DNA from 3 places in the Anaerobacillus sp. genome. Region 1 is predicted to be linked to each of the others. Evidence: riboswitches for the same ligand, from Rfam matches in the RefSeq annotation. Region 1 holds a riboswitch; each other region holds the start of a gene.

The links. A riboswitch is a leader RNA that binds a small molecule or an ion and turns the genes downstream of it on or off. The one in region 1 is predicted to bind thiamine pyrophosphate.
Region 2: another riboswitch for thiamine pyrophosphate. It lies ahead of ACK4M9_RS21715 (thiazole synthase); the one in region 1 lies ahead of thiE (thiamine phosphate synthase).
Region 3: another riboswitch for thiamine pyrophosphate. It lies ahead of thiC (phosphomethylpyrimidine synthase ThiC); the one in region 1 lies ahead of thiE (thiamine phosphate synthase).

What each region holds. Positions count from the first base shown of each region.
Region 1 is NZ_JBKBWN010000006.1:123,688-125,893, reverse strand. It holds gene ACK4M9_RS10435 (YqgU-like beta propeller domain-containing protein) at 1-888, shown strand, start outside; TPP riboswitch at 982-1,086, shown strand; gene thiE (thiamine phosphate synthase) at 1,187-1,822, shown strand; gene thiS (sulfur carrier protein ThiS) at 1,819-2,016, shown strand; gene thiD (bifunctional hydroxymethylpyrimidine kinase/phosphomethylpyrimidine kinase) at 2,124-2,206, shown strand, end outside.
Region 2 is NZ_JBKBWN010000030.1:8,722-10,927, forward strand. It holds gene thiH (2-iminoacetate synthase ThiH) at 1-179, opposite strand, end outside; gene ACK4M9_RS21715 (thiazole synthase) at 255-1,028, opposite strand; TPP riboswitch at 1,155-1,265, opposite strand; gene ACK4M9_RS21720 (MDR family MFS transporter) at 1,344-2,206, opposite strand, start outside.
Region 3 is NZ_JBKBWN010000007.1:120,796-123,001, forward strand. It holds gene ACK4M9_RS11765 (CidA/LrgA family protein) at 1-28, shown strand, start outside; gene ACK4M9_RS11770 (LrgB family protein) at 3-689, shown strand; TPP riboswitch at 814-922, shown strand; gene thiC (phosphomethylpyrimidine synthase ThiC) at 1,080-2,206, shown strand, end outside.

The sequences.
Region 1 (2,206 bases):
GGAATTTCTTATATTTATAAGTTTGATATTTTGACAGGCGAGGAAGAAGTATTTTTTCAAATAAATGAACCAATCTTACATTTGGAGGCTAATCCTGATAACTCAATCTTTACTATTGAAGTAGCCACTATTAACGGTCAAAAAGAGCTATATTTTATTAACAAAACTGGTGAGGTCCTTCATAAACTAGAGGGGATTGGCGATGAATTTCACCTATATTGGAATCCTTATAAGGAAAATGAATTGGTCATTGCTGTTTTACAGGAAGATTATTCAATGAAGATGTTAAACTTTAATCTTCGTTCAAAAAGCTTAACAAATTTTGATTTTGATTACTATTATTTACAATGGATTGCAGAGGAAGAAATGGCATATTTGAAATGGGACTCGTTTTCACTTAGCTACTATGCCCCTTTGTTTTCGTATAATAAAAGGACAGATCGTGAAATGAAAATAGCAGATGATGTCATTGCCTTTTTTGGCTATCGTGATTTTTTCTTAACGATTTCAACTGCTGATTCTACACTTCAAAAGTCGAACTATCTTTTTTATCACTCAGAGTCAAAAAAGGAGCTTGAAAATCTTCAAGTTCCGATTTTAAATACATACTCTGGGCAATGGTGGATACCGAATCACGATTTTCATACACCTAGCAGAACATTTTATCTAATTAAGCCAAATACAAGTGGTGATGTTTTTGATTACCCAGATGGCTACAAAATAGTTTCTTTTCAAATTGAGACTGGTATAACGAAGGAGATTATCTCTATAGATACTAATTATCCAATCAAACTTTCTCCTGACGGCCGTTGGCTTTTGTTTGGTTATCAACTAGAAAATATTATTGATATAAATAACAGAGAAATTCATTCACTACTATATTGGTAAGCAAAAGGATTGAAATTAACTTATTTTCTGTCATAATTAAATTATCGAGTTAGGTCTAGCTCTTAATTTTTCCACTCGACATCTTTAAACTTTAGTAAAGACTAGGGGTGCCAACTTCTTGGCTGAGAAAAAGGTTATCCTTTTACCCTTGAACCTGATCTGGGTTACACCAGCGTAGGAAAGTCGCCGATCTTATGCTACTTACTAGCCGTAATCCGTCTTTCTAACAGCGGGTACGGTTTTTTTTCGGTTAGAATTTGTTTCACCTGGTTCAATAACATTTTATGGAGGTAACCAAATGCGAGATTTTAAGTTATATGCAATTACAGGAGAAGAATTTCACAAAGGTAGAGAGTTAGTTCAAGTCATGGAAGAAGCCATCATCGGTGGTGTTGATATTATTCAACTTCGAGATAAAAATAGTAGTAAAAAAGAAGTTCTTGAAAAGGCAAAGCTACTAAAAGGTTTAACTGAAAAATACAATATTCCTTTAATCATAAATGACCATATTGATGTGGCACTTGCAGTAGATGCAGATGGAATTCATATCGGACAAGATGATTTGCCACTGCTTGAGGCACGTAAAATTCTAGGGGGAAATAAAATTATCGGTATTTCAACTCACAAAATTGAAGAAGCACGTGAGGCAGAGGTGAACGGTGCTGACTATATTGGAGTCGGGCCAATTTTTCCAACTAAAAGTAAAGTCGATGTTGTTGATCCTGTAACAACTAAATATATCGAGGAAGTAGTAAAAGAAATTAAAATACCATTCGTAGCAATTGGGGGAATTAAACTTCACAATGTTGATCAAGTACTAAATGCGGGGGCAACTAGAATTTGTGCGATCAGTGAAATTGTTGGTAATGAGAATGTAACAAAAGCTTGTCAATTATTCATAAAAAAAATAGAAGAAAGGATGAGTGTTAAGTGATTATAGTGATTAACGGTGAAGAGACTGAACTAGAACTTGAAACTTTAGCAGATGTCGTAAACCATTTTAAATTAGATGAAAACCTTGTTGTTACAGAAGTAGATGGTTCAATTATAGAGATTGAACAACGAACCCAAACAAAGCTATCTGAAGGAATGAAAATTGAAATTGTCCAATTTGTTGGCGGTGGTTGATCATATGGGTGAGACAGCAACTCAGTCTATAGCTACTCACGCAATGTGACTGACTCTTACGGGGAAGGCTCTATAGGGTACCTTTAAAAAAGAAAAGAGGGTATAGAATGATGATAGGAAAAGCATTAACGATAGCTGGTTCTGATTGTGGTGGTGGCGCAGGCATACAAGCAGATTTAAAAACATTTCA
Region 2 (2,206 bases), on a different contig from region 1:
GATTTTTGGGCCATCTCTTCTAATAAGTTTTCAGCAGCAGGTGATAAAAGGACTAGTAGATCTTCTGGGGTCAATCTCTGCTTTTGCAAAACTCTTCTTACATCTACTTCCGTAAAATTTTTGAAAATAGTTTCAAAAGGTAATTCCTTTAGCTTTTCGTATTCATCGTAAAAACTCATGAGAAAGCTCCCTTCTTGTTAAGGGTTTATAGAGACCCTGATTATTTTTTGTTACTATCACAACTCTGCTTAAATTTAAATTTGTAAGAAACCTGTTAGTGGTGATGATGCTCTTGCTTGTTTCGCCACTGTGCCTACGCCTGATAAATAAGCTGTTCGACCAGCTTGAACAGCTGCCTTAAACGCTTCTCCCATCGCTACTGGATCACCAGCGGTTGCAATTGCCGTATTCACTAAAACAGCGTCTGCTCCCATTTCCATAGCTTCACAAGCCTGAGATGGTTTCCCGATTCCAGCATCAACAATTACTGGCTTTTCACATTCTTCAATTAAGATTTGAATTAACTCTTTTGTCTTCAAGCCACGATTTGTACCAATAGGCGCTCCTAGTGGCATAACTGCTGCTGCCCCTACTTCTTCTAGCTTTTTAGCGACCATTAAATCTGGGCTCATATAAGGCAAAACAATAAAGCCTTCATTAGCTAAAATTTCTGTTGCTTTAATCGTTTCATAATTATCAGGAAGTAAATATTTTTGATCAGAGATAACCTCTATTTTAATCCAATTCCCCATCCCGGCTGCTCTTGCAAGTCTAGCAATACGAACCGCTTCCTCTGCTGTTCTTGCTCCTGAAGTATTTGGTAGCAAGATCATTTCTTTTGGGATGTACTTCATAATATTTTCTTGGTTCGTATTAAAATCAACACGACGCATGGCTACAGTGATGACTTGCGATTGTGAAGAAGCAATTACTTCTGGAATTAAAGCATCGTTATTAAACTTTCCTGTTCCAATTAATAGTCGGCTATTTAACTCTACGCCACCAATAGTTAATAAATCTTTTGTCATTGTTTCTCCTCCTAAGGATTGTTTTAAATGAATACTAGCAAACGACCTAGATTTTTCTCTCAACAGTTGAATGTACAAAAAAGACCACATCATACTCGATGCGGCCTTAAAGACATGTAAAGATAATTCAATACAAAACAGTCTTCCCTCCGCTGGCATGATCCAGATCAGGTACACGGTCTGTGACAGATTAGTCATCTTCTCAGCCTAGTCTTCTAGGCTCCCGTAGCTGTGAAACATATTCTTTTTTTCATCATAACATAGATTACTAATTAGTTAATACTAAATAGCTCTGTAAATTTATTTTTTCGTCTTCTAAGCAGATAATATTTTTTTACTTTCTTGTTCTTCACTAGCTTTACCTAACAGCCAGCCAAAAGGCACAGTCAAAAGAGCAATAACTCCTAACAGTAAGAAACCCTCATTAATTGCTTGTAAGCTAGCTTCTTCCATTGACCCTACATTAGGAAAAACTTGTACTTTACGAACCTCATAGAAAACCGAGATAAAGACGATGCCTAAAGCCGAGCTAATTTGCCTTAGGACATTATTCATCGCGGAACCCCTTGAAATGAACTTCTCAGGTATCGCATTCATTCCCGCCGTTGTTGCAGGCATTGTTGAAAAGCCTTGACCAATCCCACGCATTGCCATAAAGACGAAAATCAAAATTAAAGATGTTTCCATCGTTATAAACCCTAAGAGCATAGTAAAAATTGCAGTTATTAATAATCCGGAGGTAACAACTAGCTGAGGACCATTACGATCTAGAAGTCTACCACCAACTGTCATAAAAATACCTGTAAAAAGTGCTGCAGGTAGGAAAATTAATCCCGTTACGATTGGTCCTAGACCATAAACATGTTGAACTAATAATGGAATAAGAAATATCCCTCCAAATAGTGCTAACGATGTCGAGATTGAAATCCAAACACTATAGGTATAAGCCTTATTTTTAAAAATCGTTAAATCTAGCAAAGGTTGTTCAATCCGTTGTTCAATTTTCACAAAAAGATATAGCGATATTATCCCAATAAAAATTAATGCTAGATTAGCTGGTTGAACTAGATGTTCTAATGCTGAGACTCTCCCTAGAGCGTATAGTATTGCCCCAACACCAACGGTAACCGCCACGAAGCCCCACTTATCAAAAGTAATCCCTTTTACTCTATTCGTAT
Region 3 (2,206 bases), on a different contig from region 1:
AAATGATCGTTCTCGTCACTCTGCTTAGCATTTCAATTACGGTGGCTGCCTATTTGTTATCAAAAGTAGTAGGGAAGCGTTATCCGTCGCCTTTTACAACACCTGTATTTTTCAGTACAGCTATTATCATGACTATTTTAGTTACGTTTGGTCTGACATTCGAGGATTACACAGTTGCCAAGGATATTATGACGTTTTTATTAGGTCCAGCTACAGTTGCTTTAGCTGTTCCATTATATAAAAATCGAATGATTATAAAAAAACATAGTGGACCTGCGTTAGTTGGGATCATCTTAGGAACAATGTCGACGATCGTTGGAGCAGTATTGTTAGCAAAACTGCTAACTCTTTCTAATGAAATTTTAGCATCTGTCAGTGTAAAGTCAGTAACGGTACCTGTAGCTGTGGAGATTGCTTCTATTATTGGTGGTGATCCAGCTTTAACAGCTGCCTTTGTTGTGGCAACTGGAATTCTTGGCACAATGATTGGACCATGGTTAATGAATTTGACGAACATTAATCACCCTCTTTCAAGAGGGTTAGCCCTAGGGACAATCTCTCATGGTCAAGGAACGGCGCAAGCGGCTACTGAAGGGGAGCTTCAAGGCGCTGTTGCAGGAGTGGCGATGGGCTTAGCGGCAATTTTCACAGCGATAGTAGCGCCACTTGTTGTCCCATTCTTTATTTAAAACAACGCTAACTAAAATTTTTGACGCTTCAAAGCCTTGGTATAAGTGAATTATTTATCAAAAAAAACCTTAATTAGAAATTAATGGTACTATTTATTAAAATTATACGTTATGATAATAGAGAAAAGTCTACTAGGGGAGTCCAAATTGCCGGACTGAGAAAAGAATGCATTCTTTGACCCTTGGAACCTGATCTGGATGATACCAGCGGAGGGAAGTAGTAAAATACAAGAGGGTGGCATTTTTGTCTCTTTCTTTGATTTTTCTTCTATCTACTACGAGTCGGGTTCTGTTAAACAGAGCCCGATTTTTTATGTAGAAAGGATAGTTTCCCGTTATTTGCTGTATCTTCAGTCGCAAATTCGATTTGAGGAGGAAGTTACATTGTCAATGCAAAAAGAAATGTCGATTGAGTTAAAGTCACAGTTTGCAGCTAGTAGGAAGGTTTATGTTCAGGGGTCTCGGAAGGATATTCAAATCCCAATGCGAGAGATTGAGTTAACGCCAACAACAGGGATTGCAGGCAGTAGCGAAAATGCGCCTGTACGAGTATATGATACTAGTGGCCCGTATACAGATGCGGGTTATGAAGTTGATGTTCGAAAGGGCCTACCGAAAATTAGGGCAAACTGGATTTCAGAACGTGGAGATGTAGAAGAATACGAAGGTAGAGAAATTAAACCAGAAGATAATGGTTATAAAAACGATGATCCCCGTGCTAATCTCGAGTGGTTTCCAAACAGAGTAAGCAAACCACTCCGTGCCAAAGCAGGGAAATGCGTCACGCAAATGCATTACGCAAAAAAAGGGATCATTACACCAGAAATGGAGTTTGTAGCGATTCGTGAAAATATGGATCCTGAATTTGTACGTGAGGAAATTGCTCGTGGACGTGCGATTATTCCGAATAATATTAACCATCCAGAAAGTGAGCCAATGATTATTGGTCGTAATTTTCATGTGAAAATTAATGCTAATATTGGAAATTCCGCGGTAACATCTTCAATTGAAGAAGAAGTTGAAAAAATGACGTGGGCAACAAGATGGGGCACAGATACGATTATGGATTTGTCGACTGGCAAAAATATTCATACGACAAGAGAATGGATTGTGCGTAATTCACCAGTTCCTGTTGGGACAGTGCCAATCTATCAAGCTCTTGAAAAGGTGAATGGGATTGCTGAAGACTTAACATGGGAAGTGTATCGTGACACGTTAATTGAGCAGGCTGAACAAGGAGTAGATTATTTTACAATCCATGCCGGGGTACTACTTCGCTATATTCCGATGACGATAAATCGAATGACCGGAATCGTCTCACGTGGTGGCTCCATATTAGCGCAATGGTGTTTAGCACATCATCAAGAAAATTTTCTTTACACACATTTTGAAGAGATTTGTAAACTATTAAAAGAGTATGATATAGCTGTTTCTCTTGGGGATGGCTTAAGACCAGGCTCAATTGCTGATGCTAATGATGAAGCGCAATTTGCTGAGCTGAAAACCTTGGGGGAATT